4 regions of the Psychrobacillus sp. AK 1817 genome follow, and region 4 is predicted to be linked to each of the others. Evidence: riboswitches for the same ligand, from Rfam matches in the RefSeq annotation. Region 4 holds a riboswitch; each other region holds the start of a gene.
The links. A riboswitch is a leader RNA that binds a small molecule or an ion and turns the genes downstream of it on or off. The one in region 4 is predicted to bind cobalamin.
Positions count from the first base shown of each region.

Region 1: it holds a riboswitch for cobalamin, as region 4 does, so the genes downstream of both, D0S48_RS14395 (hypothetical protein) here and D0S48_RS09170 (ABC transporter substrate-binding protein) in region 4, are expected to answer to the same signal.
Region 2: it holds a riboswitch for cobalamin, as region 4 does, so the genes downstream of both, D0S48_RS12730 (hypothetical protein) here and D0S48_RS09170 (ABC transporter substrate-binding protein) in region 4, are expected to answer to the same signal.
Region 3: it holds a riboswitch for cobalamin, as region 4 does, so the genes downstream of both, D0S48_RS11105 (ribonucleoside-diphosphate reductase subunit alpha) here and D0S48_RS09170 (ABC transporter substrate-binding protein) in region 4, are expected to answer to the same signal.

Region 1 is NZ_CP031739.1:2,874,514-2,880,451, forward strand. Features, by position in the region: gene D0S48_RS14370 (DegV family protein) at 1-256, opposite strand, end outside; gene D0S48_RS14375 (aminoglycoside adenylyltransferase domain-containing protein) at 403-1,200, shown strand; gene D0S48_RS14380 (GNAT family N-acetyltransferase) at 1,203-1,709, shown strand; gene D0S48_RS14385 (spore germination protein GerW family protein) at 1,723-2,118, shown strand; gene D0S48_RS14390 (VanZ family protein) at 2,140-2,613, opposite strand; cobalamin riboswitch at 2,748-2,939, shown strand; gene D0S48_RS14395 (hypothetical protein) at 3,110-3,649, shown strand; gene D0S48_RS14400 (ABC transporter substrate-binding protein) at 3,653-4,591, shown strand; gene D0S48_RS14405 (HAAS signaling domain-containing protein) at 4,714-4,959, shown strand; gene tatA (twin-arginine translocase TatA/TatE family subunit) at 5,378-5,608, opposite strand.
Region 2 is NZ_CP031739.1:2,559,168-2,565,105, forward strand. Features, by position in the region: gene D0S48_RS12715 (metal ABC transporter permease) at 1-469, opposite strand, end outside; gene D0S48_RS12720 (metal ABC transporter ATP-binding protein) at 485-1,234, opposite strand; gene D0S48_RS12725 (metal ABC transporter solute-binding protein, Zn/Mn family) at 1,246-2,163, opposite strand; gene D0S48_RS20660 (hypothetical protein) at 2,498-2,674, shown strand; gene D0S48_RS12730 (hypothetical protein) at 3,020-3,238, opposite strand; cobalamin riboswitch at 3,466-3,655, opposite strand; gene D0S48_RS12735 (MFS transporter) at 3,758-4,990, shown strand; gene D0S48_RS12740 (AraC family transcriptional regulator) at 5,198-5,938, opposite strand, start outside.
Region 3 is NZ_CP031739.1:2,251,360-2,257,297, forward strand. Features, by position in the region: gene D0S48_RS11105 (ribonucleoside-diphosphate reductase subunit alpha) at 1-1,724, opposite strand, end outside; cobalamin riboswitch at 1,882-2,061, opposite strand; gene D0S48_RS11110 (DUF418 domain-containing protein) at 2,269-3,471, opposite strand; gene D0S48_RS11115 (response regulator transcription factor) at 3,579-4,280, shown strand; gene D0S48_RS11120 (sensor histidine kinase) at 4,283-5,929, shown strand.
Region 4 is NZ_CP031739.1:1,836,860-1,842,797, forward strand. Features, by position in the region: gene cbiB (adenosylcobinamide-phosphate synthase CbiB) at 1-275, opposite strand, end outside; gene D0S48_RS09160 (adenosylcobinamide amidohydrolase) at 277-1,746, opposite strand; gene D0S48_RS09165 (FecCD family ABC transporter permease) at 1,748-2,731, opposite strand; gene D0S48_RS09170 (ABC transporter substrate-binding protein) at 2,736-3,689, opposite strand; cobalamin riboswitch at 3,806-3,948, opposite strand; gene D0S48_RS09175 (DUF1963 domain-containing protein) at 4,105-4,785, opposite strand; gene D0S48_RS09180 (immunity protein Imm33 domain-containing protein) at 4,816-5,445, opposite strand; gene D0S48_RS09185 (helix-turn-helix domain-containing protein) at 5,598-5,819, opposite strand; gene D0S48_RS09190 (DUF2975 domain-containing protein) at 5,829-5,938, opposite strand, start outside.

The DNA.
Region 1 (5,938 bases), 1.0 Mb from region 4:
CACAGTCGTATCCTTGTGCTTTCAAGTCTTTATACAATTGCACCATCTCACCAATCGGAGGCTGAGATGTTTTAGGATGAACTTTGGCGGTCCTTAATTTGTCGTAGAATTCATCGTGTGTCATATCAATTGTTTCTTTGAATGCACCCTCTTCAAAAACAATATTTAATGGCAAGACATGTATATTATGTTTTTCTATAAATGATTGTTCCAATAAAGCAGCAGTATCAGTTATCCAAGCAACTTTTTTATTCACAGTTTGATAATCTCCTCAATAAAAATTAATTTGTTAGCGCTAATGTAACCTAGTCTTATTTATTGGAATAGTGTTACTTGTCATGTTTTGTCGAAATTTCGGAACCTGGGACATATTTTGAACATATTTAGTAGGAGGAAACAACAGTGGGACATGTATTGCCGAATCCTGTTCATGACATAATGCAAAAATATTTACAGGCATTAAATGCCTCCTTACCAAGTGCCATTATTGAAGGTGTTTATATGTATGGTTCTATTGCGTTAGGAGCTTTTGATGAAAAGAAGAGTGATGTAGACTTTATCGTTTTATTAAAAAGATCGGCAAATGAACAAGAAGTAGAAATTATAAAAGATATCCATTTTCATATATCTAAAGAGAAATTAGGGGCTCGGATGGATGGAATGTATATTCAAACAGCTGACCTGGGTAAAAAAAACGATATTCTCCTGCCGTATCCTTATTGCTCAGACGGTGAAGTAAAAGTTGGCCATTGGGATATCAATCATGTAACTTGGTGGATTTTAAAGAAACATGGGATTGCATTACAAGGAAGTCCAATTCATGAGTTAAACATTTCTACTACATGGGAGGATGTCTTAGGAACGTTAAAATATAATATCAACGAATATTGGTATAAGAAATCCAAAGAAATACCTAATTCATTGCCTGATGATATGGTGGAGTTTGTCACAACTACTATTTGTAGAATTCTTTATTCTCTTAAGTACCAACAGATTATTTCAAAAAAAGAAGCTCTAGAAAAGGGATTAGTTATATTACCTTATCGTTGGCATACTTTACTAAAAGAAGGGATGAGGATACGGTCATCAGAGCAGCTCCCCTCACTTTTCGACACAGAAAGCTCTCGTGCAGAAGCCTGCAAAGATTTTATATTATACGCACACGAAATATGTAATGAAGGTTTTTTTATGGAGGTTTAGGAATGGATATTAGAAGATTAATAGATGTAGATGCCATTGCTTATTGGGAACTAAGGCTAGAGGCTCTGCAAAACAGTCCAGAGGCATTTGGAACAAGCTATGAAGAGGCTCTTCAAAGAGAAAATCCAATTGAACGAGTAAAAGATAATTTCAAGGTAAATGGAAATTATACGTTCGGTGCGTTTGAAGAAGATAAATTAATCGGTATGGTTACTCTAGCACAAGAGAGTTCCTTAAAAATGAAGCATAGGGCAAATATTTTTGCCATGTATGTAAGCTCAAAGGGAAGAAGAAAAGGTGTAGGAAAAGCCCTAATGGAGCAAGCCATTAACCAGGCAAGAGAAACTAATGAAATAGAAAAGATTAATCTATCTGTTGTGTCGAGTAATGAATCCGCAAAAAATTTATATTTACAATTAGGTTTTAAGGTGTTCGGAGTAGAAGAAATGGCTTTAAAGGATAGAGACGTCTATTACGAAGAACATCACATGACACTTATTCTAAATTAAAGGAGATAATCTAATGGAGGAAAAATCAAGTAACCTAGAAAAACTGGGGGGAAAGCTACCATTATTTCAGTCCCCCGTCCGTTCTATTTTCGAAAAGTTTTCCAGAGAAAAAGATGTATCTCTTATATACGGAGAACCGATTGTATTGGAGAACAAAAGAATCTTACCTGTTGCCAAAGTAAATTATTTTGTAGGTGGAGGCGGAGGTGGCGCGATTTCAGATGAAGAAAATTCTACAGGTCAAGGAGAAGGAGGCGGTGGTGCCTTTTCGATAAAACCGGTTGGAGTATATGAAATCACTGCGGAGAAAGTTAAATTCAAGCCCGCCCTTCCGATTAATCAAATACTTACTGTTTTTTCAGTAGTCACGCTAGGGATTGTTTTCTTGTTGAGAAAAAGATGTAAATAGTTAGGGAAAAAACGCTTCCTTCTAAAGGTTTGCGTTTTTTCTATGCTTTAACCATTGAACAAACGTTAGCAGAAGCATGACAAAAATAGCTCCGCATGTATCTAATAGAACATCCTGAAGAAGAGCAGATCGTCCACTCGTAAAGGATTGATGGAATTCATCTGCAACTGCTAGAAGAAAGGTAATCATTATTGCAGTAAGTTTTCGATATTTTCTCTTCGGCAAAGCAATATAAATAGCTAAACTAATCAAACCAAAATAAAAAAAGTGGACTCCTTTTCTTATTAAGAATTCGACAAATGCATAGTAGCCACGTTCCTCGACAGAAACATAGAATCCCCAATAAGGAATATGAAATAATGATAAAAAGGACTCCAATGGCTTGCTTGGAAGCCACTCTTTAAGCACAGCCTCCAAAGACTGTTGCTCGGAAGTCTGCCCGGAGGCTATAAATACAAAGACAAGTAAAAGTAAAAGTGGAATAAATTTTTTCATATAAAAACAGTAGCATAAATTGAAGTAGAAACAAAATAATTGCAGACTTTATAGCTAATAAAAGAGTAAAAAGCTGGTTGTTTCACAAGCTTCTATCACCAATTGAAAGGCTATGGTACACTTACGATAAGTGAATAATTTTGCAGGGAAAAGGTGCTGACTTGTCAGCTTAATTAGGGAATTCGGTGAAAAACCGAAGCTGTATCCGCAACTGTAAATGCTGATGAAATAAGAAAAATACCACTGTTGGCCAAAAGCCAATGGGAAGGTTCTTAGAGTAAAATGATGCATGAGCCAGGAGACCGGCCTTTTCTTGAACGTATAAATACTCTTCGGAAGTTAAGGGGTTGTACGGCACGTTTCTATTTTCGATTAAATTTCTAACGATAAATAGGTATTGCGCCGCCCTTTTTTGGGGTGGCGTTTTTTTGTGCTGTAAGAAGTTGAGTATTGTATTGCCGAAAATTCACAAATAACTTGGAAAGGGGGCAGAGCATTGAAAAAAGACATGCGATATATTTGTTATCCATTTATGAGAGAAAAGCCGTCTACCGTAGACTTTGAGATTCGAACAGACTCATTGACCACACGTATTGGATTGGCCGCTTCTTTAACAAAAGATATTCCAAGAGTTTACGAGGATTTAATGTATCTGGCACCGATGGCATATCACGTAAATGGTTCTGTTAGAGGGAAGCTAGCAATCACTGAAGAGGATTTACAAATTCTAAGTGATATGTATGATTTCTACGTAAGTGAGGTGGAAGGAAGAGTAGATATATTCGTACTTCCACAAGGCTCAACAGCTGCATGTGAATTACACGTGTGTCGTAGTGAAGCAAAAAAATCTGTAAGGGCTTTACATAAAGTTTCAGTAGAAAGAGAAGTACCAGAAATTTTGTTTGATTACACACAGCTATTAGCAAATGTATTGTTTGCAATGGCGGTATATGTAAATAAGCATCATGAAGTAGAAGAAATTCAATTTGTCAGTAAATCATATCCGATGAGAAAAAAGAAAAAAGTGGAGGATTAACAAATGAATAAACAATTAAGGAATTGGTTAGCGGTACTAATACTTTCTATCTTACTTGTAGGCTGCCAAGAGGCTGAAAAAAATACAGCTGTTGAAACAGATTCTGTACAAGAAGTAAAAGAATATACTGTAACGGATGATATGGGGAAAGAAGTTACATTCGAAGAAGTTCCGGAAACGATTGTGTCTCTACAACCAAGTAACACAGAAATCCTGTTTGCCCTTGGTGTAGGAGATAAAATTGTTGGAGCTACAGAATACGATACCTATCCAGAAGAGGCACTAGAAATTGAACGAGTTTCCGATTCTATGAAGTTCAACGCAGAACGTATTTTAGAGATAAATCCAGATGTTGTGATTGCTTATACAACTGGATCTGAGGAAGAGCTTAAAGTGTTGGAAGACGCGGGGTTAGATGTTTTTGTCATTCAATCGGCGCTATCATTTGAAGACGTCTATGGAGATATTGAACAGTTGGCCGCAGTAATGGGAGTAGAGGATAAAGGAACGGATCTTGTTGCCTCTATTAAAACTACTATTCAAAGTGTTCAGGACAAAGTATCAGGTGTAAGCGATCAGAAACACGTCTACTTTGAAATCAGCCCATCTCCAGAAATTTTTACAACAGGAAAAAATACTTTCCAACAAGAAGTTTTGAGTAAAGCTACAGTTGTAAATATTTTTGGAGACCAAGAGGGATGGATTAAATTATCTGAGGAAGATGTCATTAAGAAAAATCCTCCGATTATCTTGACTACCGTAAATTATGTAGAAGATCCAATTGGTGAGATTAAGGCTCGTCCAGGCTGGAATCAGTTGGAGGCAGTGCAAAACAACGCCATTTTCCAATTAGATCAGGACATTATGTCTCGCCCAGGGCCACGAATTGGTGAAGCTGTAGAACTAGTAGCTAAAACCGTTTACCCAGAGATATTTGAATAAAATAGAAGTTGGTCTCGTTTTGAGGAGACCAACTTCTTTTGTTTTAAAACAGGTACCTTGCAATGAATAATAGTGTTATGGTATAGTACTATCTAATGAATAGTACCGAGGGAGAGAGAGATATGACAGCGAATGTTTATATTGAGATGTTAGGAAAAGAGCTTTATATGTTGAATACAAAGGAACGCCAAGCAATAGTTCGAGATTTCCAAAAGTATTTTTGTGATTTGTTAAAAGAGGGACAAACTGAGCAAGCAATAATTGAATCATTAGGAGCACCATCGTATATAGCAAGGGAATTACTTAAGGCTTACTCAGAAGAGGAAATGATATTAACAGAAGTGGAATATGAAGGCGCATATATATAAAATGCTACAAAGGTTAGTTACCCTTCGTAGCACAATTTCATTTACAATCGTTTAGTAAGCTGAACTAGTTCAACTTTTTTATATTACAGGAATCCAAATCTCCGAATAACAGTTTGGATCAGATGGGTCATCATCTGTATACACTTCCATCTCTGGTGTTCCGTGAACTTCAAAGATTGCCCACTTTGGTGCTGGTATTTCCAGTGTATCCAGATTTTTCTGGTGTGTCGCCTTTATAACTGCCCCCTATCCAATAATCCATCATACTGTCGACTTCAAAATTTTCTCCCATCACACAAACACCAAGAGCACCTTTTATTTCTTCGTTATTTAAAGAAATAATGAAACAACAAGCTCTTGTTTAGATTCTTGTAGATTAATCTAGCAACGTATATTAACACATGCAAAAAGCCACCTATTATAGAAATAGGTGGCTTTTTGCATTAGATATTTTTTTAGTTTCTGTTTCTTTGTCTTCTATTCTAAATTCTTCTGCAACCTCGTCCGCTATATCTTTAGTTGAGTTTTTAAATTCTTCTAACGTCTCTCCAACTGCTCTACCCAATTGAGGTAATTTTTTCGGACCGAACACGATTAAAGCAATAATTAATATGATGATTAAACCAAGTGTTCCGATATTTGGTATTATACTCTCTCCCATACTGATTCTATATACTGTCACGTGGTTTTTGCAAAAGTAGTTAATCTTACAAAAAAAGGTTTTTTTGTATCAATAAAACATTATATTCCTACGTTTAAATTTGTAAATATTTTGGTATTAAAAATAATCAAATTGTGTGAGCTGGAAAAGTCTCTTCGATATAAAACACTCCTTTTTCCCTTCTATAACTTTCTATAAATTGTTTATACCACTAGTCCTTTAGCGTTTTTCAATCACAAAACACTAGTTACTTTATACCGATAATAAAAGAGTTTTTACTATTAATTTGCAATTTTTATGTGAATTTAATGTTTTTTC
Region 2 (5,938 bases), 720 kb from region 4:
CCTTGAAGAACAACAAGCACATAAGGATGATTAATATGGCGCTGCCAGATAGCCAAATAAGATCACTTTTTGCCATCGTTGCTGCCTTACCAAAGATAAAGTCATTTAAACCACTTTGATTACCAGTGCCACTTTGGTTAACAATTGTTATTAATACAATGCCTATTCCAAAAAAGACGGATAATATTAATCCAATAGCGGCATCAGCCTTCAGCTTAGAATGATTCACAATCCATTGAATCATATATACAGAAAGTGCAGCAGTGATAGCAGCGCCTATCATGAGGATAGGCAAATCCTTTTTCTCAAAAATTAAATAAGCAAGGGCAATACCAGGAAGTGCAGCATGAGCGGCTGCATCTCCTACTAAGCTTTGCTTTTGAAGAAAAGCAAATGTACCGTTTAAACCGGCTGCTACCCCTAAAAGAATAGCTCCAGTGAGAACCCAAAGAAGATTACCGGATAACATTAATAGTCACCTCTTTCATAAGTCATTTTTTCCTGACTTAGCTTGATCCATAAAAAATAGCTTACCACCGTATGCTTCTTGTAGGTTATCTGGTGTAAAGGTAACCTCGGTAGGACCAGAAGCTATAGTTGTTTTATTTAATAACACAATCCAATCAAAATAATCGGCTGCTGTCTGTAAGTCATGATGAACGACGAACACTGATTTTCCTTGTGATTTTAACTCCTTCAAGATGGAAATGATTGTTCTTTCAGTTGCAGCGTCTACTCCAACAAATGGTTCATCCATGAAGTAAACCTCCGCTTCCTGTGCCAGAGCTCTAGCCAAAAACACACGCTGTTGTTGCCCTCCGGAAAGCTGCCCTATTGATTGTTCTGCAAATGCTTCCATTCCTACGTTTCTTAAGCAATTCAGCGCTATTTGTTTGTCTCTTAAAGAAGGTCTTCTCATCACGCCGATATGTCCATATCGGCCCATTAATACTACGTCTAATGCATTTGTTGGAAAGTCCCAATCTACGGCATTACGCTGAGGAACATATCCAACAATATGATCCTTTGGATTCAGCGGACGCTCTAATATTGCAACAGAGCCGGTTTTATTTGGAAGCTGATTTAGCACGGCTTTAATCAATGTAGATTTCCCTGCTCCGTTTGGTCCAATAATCCCTGTGATTAGTCCCTTCGGAATGGTTAGACTGATGTTGCTCAACACAACTTTTTCCTCGTAAGCAACAGATAAGCTCTTTACCTGTAATGCATTCATTTTGCTACCTCCTATTTTAGTGAATCAACAATCGTATTGACATTATGCTTATACATTCCGATATAAGTTCCTTCTTCTGTACCTTCAGCTCCCATTGCATCCGAGTACAGTTCTCCTCCAATTTGTATGGTGTGTCCCTTTTCCTTCGCACCTTCAATTACAGCATTCATGGCTTTGTCTGACACACTGGATTCGATAAAGACCGCTTTAATATTTTGTTCTACTAAGAAATTAACGATATTCTGTATATCCTTTAGACCGTATTCAGCATCTGTACTAAGACCTTGTAATCCTCGAACTTCCATCCCATTGCTTTCACCAAAGTAATTAAAGGCGTCATGAGCGGTAACAAGAACCCGTTGCTCTTCGGGGATTTCGCTAATGCGTTCCTTCGTCCAACCATTTAGCTCATCTAGTTCCTCAAAGAACTTTCTTTCGTTTTCTGCAAACTGATCTCCATCAGTGGAAAATTCCTCCGTAAGTGATTTTGTGATTTCGTGTGTAGCCAATTTCCAAACCTCAATGTCGAACCAAATATGTGGATCAAATAATTCTGGATGAGCCTCGTCATTTAAGATTCTATCTTTCGGAACTACTTCTCCAATAGCCACTACAGATTTGTCCTTCTTCATTTTTTCAAAAATATCACTCATTTTCCCCTCAAGAGCTAGACCATTATAAAAAATAATATCTGCATCCTCTAATACTTGTAAATCGCCTTGAGTAGCCTTATAAAGATGTGGATCTACACCAGGGCCCATTAAGGATTTTACCTCCACAGAATCTCCAGCAATTATCCTTACGGCATCTGCAATTTGCCCTGTAGTTGTAACGACAAGTGGTTTTTCTTCCCCAGAACCCCCTGCGTTATTGTTACCACAGCCAACCAATAAAACAGCCACAATAAATAAAAATAAGATCTTTTTCACTTAGCACACTCCTTTTCCTTTGTTATAAAGTATTTCCTTAAGGAAACTTTTAGACTAAAAAAATATTATTTTCTTTTATGATAATAAATTTCCTTAAGGAAATATTTGTTCAATAGGTTAACACTTATTTTTTGAATTGTCAAAGTACTTTATGTAAAAATGAAAAAAAGGTGACTATATGTTGTTAAGAAAATCTGGGGCAGAATACGCAAGTGAGGGGCATTTTGTTTAGAAAGAATTCCAAAAAGGAGATACTCGAAAAACCTTTATTTTTTCGTATGTATTTTATACAAGTGCTATACTGTATGAACAATGATAGTAGGGAGGTAACGATATGCAATATTCAAAATCTAAAATGGAAGAGCTAGTAAAATTTAGTCCTGACTTAGCAAAAAGATTGAAGGAAGTAATGAAGGAGCATGACCTAGAAAAAAGCTTTGCTCTTAAAGCTTTGTACCATTCAGAAGTTAAAGACGGCGGGAAATATCAAAGGGATTACCAAGACCTTTAAATCAAAAAAACGAACCACATGATTAATCTCATTTGGTTCGTTTTTTATATCCTTAATTAAGATCCTACTTGTATTGAAATGACTCGGGACATGCTTGATTTAGCTTTAGGCGGATGCGTTCGGCGCGGCGAGCGGTACCCGTGGCTTGCGATCCTCCACTGTAGTCTCCGCCTGCCACTCCTAGAAGAGAGCCTTTTGGTTTGATAAATAGATACAATGAATGATGATTGTTGGACGAACCAAATAAATTGAACACTGGGTTCATGGAGCTAGAATTTAGATATATTCTTTTTTTCAAAGTTAATATTGGCAAAACCATTTTGGAAGCGTGCGAATGCGCCTTACTTATTCCTCCAATTTCCCTGAAATTTCATTTTTAATCTGATGATGGGCATCAATGAGATTTTGAAGAAAAATATTTTTTTCGTTCATACTCCAGGTTGAACTAAGTTCAATTTCTTTTTTCATTTCATCATAGATAGACTGTAGAGATATTGATGTACTTGCAACATAATTTGTCATTAATACTTGTTTATATTGTTCAATAAAATTCTCTTTTCTCATTTTCAAAATCCTTTCGCCTTTAACATAAAAAAGCATCCTCTTTTATAAAAAAGAAGATGCTAGTTAGTATGATTTAATGGTCAGTACGCTTGGAAACTCAATAAAATCCACGCTGAAAACAGGAGCCCAATAGCTCCAGTGATTTTATTATGTTTTTCGTACGACAGTATTTTCAAGCTATTGCTTGTACATAGCTGCACTTAACACCCCCTATCCGCGTAGGCTTGTGGTGTGTACTTGAAATAGGCAGGTCTCCTGGCTCATGTTCATCGCTCTTCTTTCCTTCCCGTAGTAACCTTACAGTGGTTTATAAAGAATCGCTCCCATTTACAGTTGCGGGACAGCGTCGGTCTTTCACCGAACTTCCCTTTTAAGTTCTCTTGCTAACAAAAGAACACCTAAATCTACACATTATTTAATTGTTCTTTCACTATAACATAAAGAAAGGTATTCATTATAGCAAATTTGGATAAGCGGCCGATGGTTTCCCTTTTTATAATCAATAGAGAGGTGAGGGAAATGATTAGAATGAAAGATTCGTATCGGCTGTATATTCATATTTGCTTTCTATCGCAATTATTTTTTACTTATATATTTACAGTCAATCTGTTGTACCAAGTAAGCGTTGTTAAGCTGGATCCGTTGCAGCTTGTTTTAGTGGGAACTGTGTTAGAGCTAACCGTATTTCTTTTTGAAATTCCAACAGGCGTCATATCTGACTTAAAAAGCCGGAAGCTGTCCATTATTATTGGTTATTTTTTGATAGGGACGGGTTTTTTATTGGAGGGTTTGTTTCCTTATTTTATAACGGTTTTATTGGCCCAGGTGGCATGGGGGATAGGCTATACCTTTACAAGCGGATCACAGCAAGCTTGGATTGCAGATGAAATAGGAGAAGAGAAGGCCTCTTTAGCATATATGAGGGGAGCTAAGGCTGGAAATTTGGGTCAATTAATTGCCATTCCGTTAAGTATTTTAACCGGTTACTACATGATTAATCTTCCTATTATTATGGGAGGCGTATGTATGATAGGCTTGGCTATTTTTCTTATAATTTTTATGAAAGAGAATCATTTTAAACCAATAAAAATAACTGAAAGAATTAATACATTGGAGACAATGAAAGAGAGTTTAGGGAAAATCATTCATTATTCAAAAGCAAGCTTTATCCTGCGAATGCTATTTCTAATTGCTCTGTTTATAGGTTTTTATAGCGAGGGCTTTGATCGTTTGTGGCTTACCCATCTACTGGAGATGGCTAGAATAACCAGTTTGCCAAATGAACAGCTAGTGTTATTGACTGGTGGTATTCAGCTGGTGATAGTACTCGTGTCATTTGCAATACTTCACTTTCTAAATAAAAGTACAATTTATCAGGATCTGCGAACGATATATATCGGTCTTTTTATTGGTAGCTTCAGTATAGTGGTAGCATTAATCGGCTTTGCAGTTTCGAAGTATTTCATTGGCTTGTTTATTTGCTATGTCTTAATTCAAGTGAGTCGAAAAGTAATGTACCCATTGGAGGATATTTGGTTAAATAAAATCATTCCAGATTCCTCGACTCGAGCAACGTTTTTCTCAGTCAAAGGTCAAGTGGATGCCATTGGACAAATAAGTGGTGGGCCTGTTATTGGATATATTGCTACAACCTTTACCATTAGGACTGCCATCATTGTAAGTGCCGTAATTTTAAGTCCAGTCCTGTTTTTATATCACATACTTTTAAAGAAAGCTAAGGGTCGGGAATAACAATATAAAGACCAGCAGGTATATAAATTTTAGCTACCATGAACACAAAACTATGTTCATGGTCTTTTTGTATGGAGGAAGCCTGATGGAGTATTGATAACCAGTTCTATTTAGCAAATAGAAAGGAATTCTACATATGCTTGTTTGAGCTGGATCTTCCCCGGCTAAAAGCAACCGCCTAAATCGGAAAATAAACTTGTTCTATATTTATTGTTTCTCCTTAACCGGAAGGTATATCTCCATGTAGATTTTGTCGTACTCCCAATCATGGCAGTGTTCATCATAGTATTCAAAATCATAGCTATCTTCATCTACTTCATAATGAGAGTCTGGTAGCCAGTCCTCTAAAATATATTGCCAAGTTCCCTTGATAGAGGAAACAAATTTCTCTTTTGGAACCATGGGTGTTTTAAATACCGCATATGTAGAAGCTTTGACATGAAACTTAAGAATTCCCTCTGGTATCGTAGTTCCCTCGTCAAAATTTACCGCAAATAAATACGTGAAATGATCTTCTAGCTCAGGTCCACTTAGATTAAAGCAGTACTCACCATGCTTTTTAGGGGACAGGAGATGATATAGAGTGGTCTCAATAGATTCTTCGGAAGATATTCTTTGATCCCAAAAGGCAGGAGCATCTCTTGTATAGGCTATATTCTGTAAGCGTGTTTCAAACGTTTTTCCTGCGACTGTAAAAGAAGGCATAGAAAGAATCTTAGGCTGAAGAACTATTCCTCCTGTTTTCTTTTGTAGAAGACTTTCCAAACATAGCCTTTGTGGTAATGAAATGGGACAGTGCATCTTATATAGGCTTGGGGGACTCCCGAAGCAGCGCTTAAATGATTTAGTAAAGCCGGCATGTGTTTCAAATCCATACTCATATGCTATATCAATAATCCTTTTTCCCTTTACCAAATCTACCAAAGCATATTGTAGCTTCCTTTTTTG
Region 3 (5,938 bases), 410 kb from region 4:
TAGGCCCCTTTTTCCTTCGCAAGATTTAAGGAAGCTTGAATCGTCAAATAGGCAATTCTTTCATATAAATTATCAGCAAGCTCTACTGCTTCCTCTGATTCCCAACGAATTTGCTTAAGGGCAAGTAAATGATGCCAACCAAACGTTCCAAGTCCAATTCCACGATACCTTGCGTTTGTGCGCTCTGCCTGTGGCACTGGAATCATGTTCATATCTATAACATTGTCTAACATTCTTACCTGGATGTTTATCAATCGTTCTAGTACATCCTCTGGTACTGCTTTACCTAAATTAATAGAAGAAAGGTTACAAACTACGAAATCACCAGGTTTTCTACGAGTTACAATCACATCGTCCTCTAGCTGGATGGATTCAAATTCAGTGGCACTTTGGTTTTGAAAAATTTCCGTACAAAGATTACTACTATAAATCATTCCAACATGCTTGTTTGGATTACGGCGATTCACTTCATCTCTATAAAACATAAATGGGACACCCGTTTCTAACTGGGATCGCATAATTCGCTTCATCAAATCTATTGCTGGAACTGTTTCTCGTGAAAGGCGATGATCCATTACACATTCTTCATACTTTTCTCTGAAAGAACCATCTCCACGTTTTTCATCATAAAAGTCTTCTAATGAGTAACCTTTGAGCTGACGAACCTCGTGAGGGTCAAACAAATGCCATTCTCCTCTTGCATCAACCTTTTCCATGAACAAATCTGGCAAGCATACACCAGTAAAAATATCATGTGCTCGAAGTCGTTCATCGCCATTATTTAGTCTTAAATCTAAAAATGTAAATATATCTTTATGCCACACATCCAAGTAAACAGCTACTGCACCTTGACGTTGGCCTAGCTGATCTACGCTGACAGCTGTATTGTTTAGTTGCTTTATCCATGGAAGAACCCCACTAGACGCTCCCACAAAACCTCTTATAGAAGAGCCACGGCTACGGACCTTGCCCATATAAACGCCTATTCCTCCTCCAAATTTAGAAAGTGTGGCTATGTCTGTGTTGCTATCATAAATTCCTTGTAGACTGTCATCAACCGTGTCGATAAAACAGCTAGAAAGCTGCCCGTGTGGCTTTCCTGCATTAGAAAGAGTCGGAGTAGCAACCGTCATATATAAATTGCTCATCGCCCAATAGGCTTCTTTAATTTTTTCTATGCGGTTTTCTTTTTCGTCCTTCATTAGCGTCATTGCAATAATCATCCAGCGTTCTTGTGGCAATTCTACAATAGTCTTATCAAAATCCTTCGCTACATAACGATCTAAAAGCGTTTTTAAAGCTATATATGTGAAGAGGAAGTCTCTTTCAGTAACGAGGATTTCTGCTAATTGCTCTAATTCCTCTGTAGAATAGGTTTCTATGATACGAGAATCATAAATTCCCTTAGCCGATAGCTTTTGAACGTTATCTGCAAACTTTGTATAGACTGCATCTGCCGTTGTATTTCTTCGTTCCGCTTGTTGCGAATATACTTCTGCTAAATAGATTCGAGCCGCCACAAATGTCCAATAAGGTTCATGTTCATCAAGAAAGCTCAGCGACTCTAAGGACATGGCTTTAGACCAGCTGGCAATATTGCCCTCTGGGTGTTTTTGTAGCCACTTGTCATGTGACCTCCTTAATGGTGCTATCTTTTCTTCCCCAAACTCCTGTGTTAATTGGTATAGTACCTGTTGTTTTTCTGTGTTTGAAATAGTGGTCATTTAGAATTCCTCCCTGTCTTTACATAACAAAAAAGCGATGGCTCTAGCCTCTTCGGCTGAGTCATCGCTCACGATTTTAAAGTAGGAAACAACAAGACGTATCGTTCGTTCAAAGATAGAGTCTCTCGCCCCCACCTCTCAACCCCCGAAGAAAGTGTTGCTTCACCGATAAACAGGCAGGTCTACTGGCTCGTGTTTCTTCCTTCTGCTGGCCTTCCCACGAAAAATCGCAGTGGCATATTCAACAGTCGTCCACACTTACAGTTGCGGGGACAGCTTCGGTATTTCACCGAATTCCCTTTTAAACCATAACGGTACCTTTTCATCGTATAAATACTATATATTGTGTTTTGATTACTTATATACCCTAACATATTGTGTTTAAACTTGTACATAGGTAAAAAGACTAGACGTTTGATACACAGCTTTATTTCTGTACATTAAACTAATTTCATATCCCTTTAATCGCTCTTTCTAATCTCTATTCTATATAAATTTTATAAGCTTTCGTAGCCGTATTATGAAAACTTACTTTCGTATTTATTCATACAGGCTTACCTTGCAGCTTTACCTTCTTTTTCTTAGCTTTCATATGACCGCTCCAGGAGAGGTTTGTACCCATTCGAAGAATCATTTCCAAGGGACCTCGTTTGAATACCTTCAAGTAGTAGTAGCTACCTATACATTGTAGAACAAAAATTACAAAGCCCAGCAAGACACTATTTAGCATGCCCAAAGAGCCAAATTGTCCTAAACCGTATCCGTAATAGATAAAAGTACAAATAACACTTTGCATAATGTAATTTGTTAAAGAAAGTTTCCCAACACTTTCAAAACCAATGAAAACCTTGTTACCTGAGAACTTTATAAATAGGATAGCAAATATACCAATATAGGATATACACAGTAATTGTGTACCCATTTGTAATAGAACTGCTGTCCAATTTGTTTCTTCTCCAATAATAGCGATAGATTTTAAAAGTAAACTAATTGGCAAAAGAGCCATACTTAATATATACCATTTTTGTTCTCGTTCCATGTGTAGAAATAAGCCACCCTTTGCAGCTGCCATACCAAACAAAAACATCGGTGACGTCAACAATGGTCCAAACAAAAGCATAAACAAGCTAAAAAATACTTTTTCCCCTTCACTTTCAAAATACAGTGGATCCTCTGTATTTCTGTGTTGCTTAATTTCCTCATAAGAGCCATTTTGATAGACTTCATTTGTAGTTTCTATGTATAATGATTGCTTTTCCAACTCTTCCTTACTTTTTTCTTCCATTCCATAACTAAGAGCACCAGTCAATACAAACAAAACAGTTCCCCATATAATTAAAGTTTTCTTTTTTCTATTTAAAAAAAGTAATAGGAATAATCCCATTAACCCGTAAAAGGCTAGAATATCCCCTTCCCATAAATAGGTTGAATGAAGTAAACCTAGAATAAAAAGAAATATAAAACGTCTCCATAAATGCCTTTTTACTTTTCCGTTCTTTATTTTAATTGATTCTGCTAGTTTTATTAATGAAAAACCAAACAAAAAAGTGAATATCGGCATAAAACTACCTTCTACTGCTATTTTAAGAATAGCATAAATAGTCTTGTCTGTGGCAGAAGCCGTAAAGTACTCTAATTCTTCCTTTCCCCATATACCGTAATGGAAAATTAACAAATTCGCTAATAATATACCAAACAAACTGATTCCTCTTAAAGCATCTATAAAACGCACTCTTTCTTCTTTCATCATGAAACCTCCTAAAAATATCTCTTAGTTAGTATAAAATGGTAAGCTTATAATAAATTGAAACTAACCTTACAGAAACCTTAAATATTTCTAGGAGTGATTTACTAATGGAAGAAACTAATATTTTGATAGTTGAAGACGAGCTTGCTATCGCTGAGATGGTAGAAATTATTTTAAGAAAAGAAAATTTTCGACATATTGATATTTGTGAAACTTACCCGAAGGCAAGTAATTATATTTCCAATATGCATTATGATTTATATATTCTCGATATAATGCTTCCGGATGGAGTGGGACTTGATTTAGCTAAACAAATTCGTTTTAAATCCGATGCTCCTATATTTTTTCTAACAGCAAAAGAAAGTGATGCTGACAAAATAAGAGGATTTATGAATGGAGCTGACGATTACATAACAAAACCTTTTAATCCACTGGAATTAGCTGCTCGAGTGAAAGCACACATGAAACGCTATACTTCTTCCTTTAAAGCTTCCGATGAAAAAGTATATAAATTTGGCCATTTTTTGTTAGATAAAAGAAGCGCAGAACTTACTGTGAACGGAGAAAAAAGCATTGTTACGGGCAAACTATTTCATTTACTACTCCTATTTTGTGAAAACGCCGGACAGATTTTATCTAAGGAGCAAATTTTTCTTTCTATCTGGGGAGAAGACAGTTATATAGATGACAACACAATCATGGTACATATACGGAGACTCCGAGAGAAGATTGAACAAAACCCTAGTAATCCTAAACAGCTGATTACAATTAGAGGGATTGGCTATAAGCTCCTAAACGAGGAGAAATAGTAATGAGACTTTCAAGTAAAATATCTCTAAGATTTTTAGTTTATTTTGTTGTATTTTATGCTGTATTATTTTTAGTCACATTTGGAATGTTTGCTTATATCATTTTCGATTTGCTTTCAAAGGAAGCTATCTCAGATATTCGTGCATTGGAAGCCTTTGAAATAGAAAGTGACATTGCAAAACAACCGGATGGCAGCTATGTATTTTCGGAGGACTTTATTAAATTGGCTAAGCAAAACTCCGGCCATTTATATCTTGTAGACCAAGCAGGCGAAGTACTTGCAACTACTGAACAAGAAATACTATCTATTGAATGGGTTGCCATACAGAAACAAGATCACGCTGTTTGGGAGTTAACAGACCAGCTGTTCTTACTTTTCATAGAAAACCAACCTGTAGATTTGTTGCTCGGTAAACTTTACATTAATAATAAAATTCAAATGAACGATGAGCTGGAAAAGGAGTTTTCATCTGTAGATGCAGCCGTTGAAATATATAACCAAGATGGGATAAGAGAAGAAATCCTTTATGGAGATGTATATAAAGCATTAAGTAGCATGGAGATAGTTACAAATAGTCAGGATTACTTTGAAAGAAAAGAAATTACTGCCTTTCAAACGATGGAAAACGGAAAAGTCCTAGTAGTACGAATGCCAAATACTAATTATCATCCCTTTGAACCAGCATTAATAGATACTATGAAAAAGCTAGTGTTCTCCATTTTAGCGTTCCATCTCTTCCTGTTTATCTTTACTATTCTTTTTTCCATTTGGATTGGATATCGATTTGGTCGTCCCTTACTATATTTCTTACATAGAATTGAAAAATTAAGCGTAAAGGACTACGATCCTCCAAATGACAAAAGATTACGTTCCCCAAAATCCGGTAGATTTAAACGAAAATACCGTATATACGAGGAAGTGGACAAGTCACTAGCTAGGTTAGCAAATACATTAAAAAGTAACGAAGAGAAAATAATAAAAACGGAAAAACTAAGAGAGGATTGGATCACTGGTCTCTCTCACGACTTAAAAACCCCTCTTAGTTCTATTTATGGATATTCTATAATGCTATCATCTAATGAGTACACATGGACCCCCATAGAGGTACAACGTTTCGCTAAAACAATGCAGGAAAAATCTATTTATATGAATGCGTTAATCGAGGATTTGACATATACTTACCAGTTGAAAAACGATGCGATTCAACTTAACAAAGAAAAGTTGAATCTCTTTGATTTTTTAAGGTCCTATGTTTACGCCTGTGATTGGAATGACATTCAAGAACCTATAGGAAACAAGGATATTACCGTCTATTTAGATGCAAAGCTATTTGAACGGGTTCTCGACAATCTTGTAGGAAATGCAGTAAAACATACTCCGAAGGGCACCAAGGTACACTTAGAAATTTATGAAAAAGATAGCTCAGCCTGTCTGGTCATCCGAGATGAGGGACCTGGTATTCCAAAGGTAGCTTTAGACAACTTGTTTAACCGTTATTATAGAGGTACAAATACTACCTCTGAAATTTCGGGCACTGGGCTTGGTTTAGCAATCTCCAAGCAACTAATAGAAGCACATAACGGAACGATACTAGTAGAATCCTCAAAAATAGGAACACTAGTGACCGTCACTTTTCCAAAAGAATAAAAAAAGCAT
Region 4 (5,938 bases):
GAGGCTATCAAAATACTCTCCACAGCAATTCCAAGGACAATATGAACTGAGTACGCAGTGAACACTAATACTAGAGCAATACTGAATGATAACCCTACTATTATTAGGACTAAAAGTAATCCCTTTACTTTCCTATAACTTCCTTTGTTTAATAGCTTAGTTAATTTTGAGATAAGCGTTCCAATCCACCGAACTGGATGTGGCCAATTTGGTGGATCTCCAATTAATCGATCTAGCAGAAGACCAATTGTTACCGCTAACATATGAGATGCCATCTTACACCCATCCCTTTGCCTTTTTGTATATCTGAATAGCTTCAACGGTACATTCAAAGACTCCTTGCCCAATCTTTTTACCAATCTCAGTTATAGGACCTGCATACTCTATATAGGTCCCTTTTTGTGTCGCAGCTATTAATACACTATCTGTCGATGTACCAGTGGCAAGAGTACCCGTCCGAGGATCCATGACTTGTTCATGTGCCATTGCCTTCGTTTTAGCTTCCGTAGCAGTGATGACAGACTGGATAAAAGCCTCCTCCGCAAGCTCTCCATTAATAATAACCCATGTATTGATGGTACCTATGGCGGGGAACATTTCTACTTCGTGAGCTCGCGAAACATCGACTGCATTTCCAACTCCCGCGGTAACCATTACCACAAGACTCCCTAAAGGTGTTACATACTCTTTTATCACAGCGTCTGTAGTCCTGACTGCAGTCATCATGCCTACAGTATCCGCCTCCGATAAACCTCGAGCAGCAAGATAATTTAACATTTCCTCCTGCACATTATCACAGTGATACTGTGCATCTACTCTTCTATTCACGAAATTTCTATACCAGCCACTTCCCGCGTTAATGACTGCAGAAGACCAAGTTTTTAATTGATTTTCTGCCTGAAAAAGGACGTAGTCACCAGTTACTTTAAAGTTGAATGAAGTAATTAGTTGATTGTCTTGTTTTTCATTTACGTCTGGTAAAATAGTTATTTGCGGTTTAGGTCGCTCTGGATGGGGACTAGTACTAACCCTAGCCTCATAAACATTTTCCACTAAACTTTTTTTCACTACCTCTTGGGGCTCCCCGATTACTTTAATGCGCCCCTGGTCCATTAGTAAAAGTCTGTCACAGTATAGCGATGCAAGGTTAATATCATGAAAAATACTAATAATTGTAATGTCATTCTCAATTGCTTGTGTTTTGATTGTATCTAACAGCTGCTTTTGATGAGCGATATCCAAGTGATTCGTCGGTTCATCTAACAACAGTATGGGAGCCTGCTGAGCTAATGCCTGGGCTACAAATACTCTCTGTTGCTCTCCACCAGACAAAAGCTCTAGTAAATGCTTATCGTACTTATCGACGGCAGTCAGTCTCATTGCTTCCTTTATAGCGAATTCATCTTCTGAAGACCATGTAGAAAACCACCCTGATTGATGAGGATAACGACCAAGTGCAACTGTTTCTCGAACGGTATGTGAGAAAGCCTGATTGTGCAGCTGTGGAAGCACAGCCAACTTTTTCGCTAGCTCCTTCGAGGCAAAGGACTTTAACAGCTTACCTTCGATTAGTACCTCTCCAGATGATGGTGTGAGTATGCCACTCATTAGTTTAAGGAGAGTAGATTTTCCACTCCCATTTGGTCCTAATATTCCTAGCATTTCTCCTTTTGATACTTGAAAGGAAACATCCTCCACTACTAGCTTTTGATCGTAGCCACCAGAAATATTTTTTACTTCTAGCAAGTTAAGCGCCTCCTTTTTTACGTTGTCTAAAGAAGATAAAAGCAAAAACAGGTGCCCCTATAAACGCAGTAATTACCCCTATTGGAAGCTCTGTTGGAGAAATAATCGTACGGGATACAAGATCACAAATGATCAATAAAGAAGCTCCATTTATAAAGCTCAAAGGAAGCACGTGCCGGTTATCGGAGCCAAATAAAAGTCTAGTCATATGTGGCACTACCAATCCAACAAAACCAATGGTTCCAGACACTGATACGGCTGTGCCTGTAAGCATTGACCCACCAATTAATATCATCATTTTACGCTTCTTTACATCCACACCTAGATGCTGTGCTCGTTCTTCTCCAAAGAGCATGGCATTTAGCTCCCTACGATTTAACCATAGTAATAGGGAACCGATTACCATGAATGGCAATGCCATCTGAACATAGCTCCAGCCCCTCATAGATACACTGCCTAACAGCCAACCAATAATTTGCCGTAGCTCTTCACCTGTCAGAGCAATCATTAAGGAAATGACTGAGCCAAGAAATGAGCTAAATATAATACCTGTTAAAATAATCGTTTCCATTTTCATCGCGCGATCTACTAGCCTTGCGAAGGAAATAACGATGAGCATTGTAACTAATGCCCCTACCATACTGAAAACAGGCAAGGTGAACATTCCTAAGAAAGGTACCGAAATTCCAAAAAAGAGTGTAGCCACTGCACCAACAGATGCTCCGGACGACACTCCCAGTGTATAAGGGTCGGCTAGTGGGTTTTTAAGCAGGCTTTGAAAGGCCGCTCCCGCTATTGCCAGGGATGCTCCGACTAATCCTGCGAGTATAACCCGCGGCATGCGAATCTTCCATACTATATTAGTTGCAATCGCATCTGTTCCTGTATCCCATAAAGTACTGATCGGCACCTTTACAGATCCGACCGATACACCTAGCCAAATGGCTACAGCCAACGTAGCCAGTGACAGGATGTAACCGATCATTGATTTACTCACTAAATGCCTCCGGATAGATAGCCTTCGCCACTTCCTCTAAACCTTCTACTAAACGTGGACCTTGGCGACTTGTGGTATCCTCATCCACTTGTACTACTGCATTATTTTTAATAGCTGTCACTGTATCGAAACCATCACGTTGCTTGACCTTTTCAACAATGCCATCCACGTAATCATACGTGATTAACATAACATCAGGATTACGACTTACAATTTCTTCTGGGCTGACTTGGAACCAGCCCTCTTGGTCAGCCATGATATTTTCTGCGTTGACCATCGTTAGAATTTCTTGCATAAATGTATTATTACCAGGAGTATAGATCTCAGGCACATCTGAGGTTTCTACAAAAACTGTTTTCTTTGTTTCTACTTTTGAAACTTTTTCTTGAATTTCGTCAACCTTTGCCTTCATATCCTTTATAATGGCCTGTGCTTCCTCATTCTTGCCTGTTGCACGACCAATCTGCTCGATGGATGTATAGGTTAAGTTAAAATCCTTTGCATCCTGTACTACATAAACCTTTACACCAGAATCTCGTAGCTGTTGTAACCCAGCGTCAGCCATTCCTACTACGGACTCATGAGCGAAGACAATATCTGGATTCAAAGAGATAATTTTTTCAATGTTATACTCCATGCCACCAATTTTTTCTTTTTCTAAGGCTTCCTCTGGATAACTCTCGTAATCATTAACGCCGACAATTTCCTCATCAAGCCCTAATGCAAATAGAATTTCCGTATTACTTGGAATCATGGAAATAATGGTCTTCGGAACTTCCTCTAATGTGATTTCTTGGCCTACAGCATCCGTCAATGTAAGCGGAAATGCAGTTTCTGAATTTCCAATTTCTGAACTATCTTCTTTTTCTGATGGAAGTGTCTCTTGCTCATTACATCCAACTAACACAAGCAAGGTCATTCCTATAATTAACCAAAACTTTTTCATCCTTCATTCCTCCTAAAATCAATAAAAAATCTCCCATCCTAGGATGAGAGATAGATAGGTATAAATCTGCCACAAAATACCGATAGCTGACCTACACCAGACCTATCCGCGTAGGTAATGGGTATGCACGTAAGGGCAGGTTTTCTGGCTTATGATGCATATGCATCACTAACAGTGGCGGGACCGCGCTGGACTTTAACCAGCTTCCCTTTTAACTCTAGCAATCCGTAACTAGAGCACCTTTACGCAAAAAATATTCCATTGCTGCTTTGCATTTATTATACCTTATAATTAAATGTTGTCGAGATGGAGACTAGAAGAGAAATTCGAGAAATAAATTAATATCAAGCAATTTTCCGAGTTTAGCGAAACATTAATTCCTTAACCTTGTAATCTATGAGTAATCACTGGACTATTAATAAAAATCGCAGTACACAATCCAATCTTGTTTATCTTGATTGTAGAAAAAATAAAAACTGCCACTATCTACTATATTGAATTGCGCCTTGGCATCAGAGCTTATCTGAAAGACAAACGGATAATCTTCACCATATGAGACTCCGCTCTGTGTATAGGATGGATATCCACCAACCTTGTGCATGGGATAAATATTTTCGACGATATCGTCGTAATACTCTATATCACTCTCCAATTCAAGACGTAAAATTTCATCTTGAATTTCTGGTTCTATATCTTCTGAATCCCATGCTGGGGTATCGTTCTCAACTAATATTGGTTTTAATGGAAAAGACTTCATTCTTGAAGATTGTTCATTTATCTTTTGTATTTCATTAATATTAGTAAAACAATTTATCTTAAAAAAAGAAGCTAAATTTTCTTCAATTAAATGATTATATACATTAAAATCCATATAAACAGAGATTAACTGAATGTTTTTTAGCTCCTTCGGTACATAAGGTAAATTCTTTAGAAATATAGTACATATTGGTTCAAACTGAGGAGATTTATTTTCTCCGCTACCCCACATAACATTTCCTATCCAGCTCTCTCCCAATTCTTCCGTCGGCCGAGATCCTCCTGTTTCAAAAATCGTAGCTCGTTTAAATAGTGATTGTTTTAATTGAGTAATATTCAACGCAATTACCTCCTAAATCTATGTCCAAGCTTATTCACTTAAGTAGGACTCCCAATCATAATCATTTATTTTGTAGAATGCGCCATTGTCATTTCTCTCATATGCACAGAGGGGTAAATCTTCAATAAAAGTTAAAATAGAGTCATCAATATTTAAAATTACCCCTATAGATATATATTGCAGATTTTCATGATTATTTAAAAATTCATCATCTTCATAACCACTTAATACAGACCAACCAGAGTCTTGCTCATCCCTTGGCTCGTCTCTTAACATAAAATTAAATTCATCTCTCTCCAAAACATCTTTGCTCACAATTATTTTTGTGTCAAAATAGTAATCCCATTTGGATGAATATGGATCATTATACTCCGTGTCACAAATATGTTCTGTCCGAAATGATACTTCTTGTCCTCTTTTTAACTCACTTAGATTAAATGGATCATTCGTAAGAATTCCCTTAAAGTTCTCCATATCCCTGTGAGTAATTTCAACCCACATTTTTTCTCCCGCATACCCGTCTGTTCTTGTCTCGATTTCAAAGATTAGTTTGACCATATCTCCTATATTTAAATTACCTATCACTTCTTTGCTAGGAATATAAAAAGTATAGGGTGCATCCTTATTTCTTTTATAGGCACTATCTAAATACCATGGCACTTTGCTTCCTCCTTGCATCGTTATAAGCCTATTCTAACTTGAATATAAAAAAGAGGGCATTAATCCATTGATTAAAGCCCTCCAATGAGTTAGTTCCTAATTTATTACTTCGCGTTTTCAAAAATAATTCCTGCTTATTAAGGGAACTTTACTCATTCGTGAGCTTCTTCATCTCTTTTGTATTCTAAAAGATCCCCAGGCTGGCATTCTAAAGCCTTACAAATTGATTCTAATGTAGAAAGCCTAATTGCTTTAGCTTTACCATTTTTTAATATAGAAAGGTTAGCCATTGTTATTCCAACCCTCTCTGAAAGTTCTGTTACGCTCATTTTTCTTTTAGCCAACATCACATCGATATTAATAATAATCGCCATATTTTCACCTCAGACCGTTAAATCGTTTTCAGATTTTATATGAATAGCTTCTTGTAAAAGTTTTTGGAGAACGGCTGAAAAAACGACAATTACCATAGAGGCAAAAATCATGATAAGCC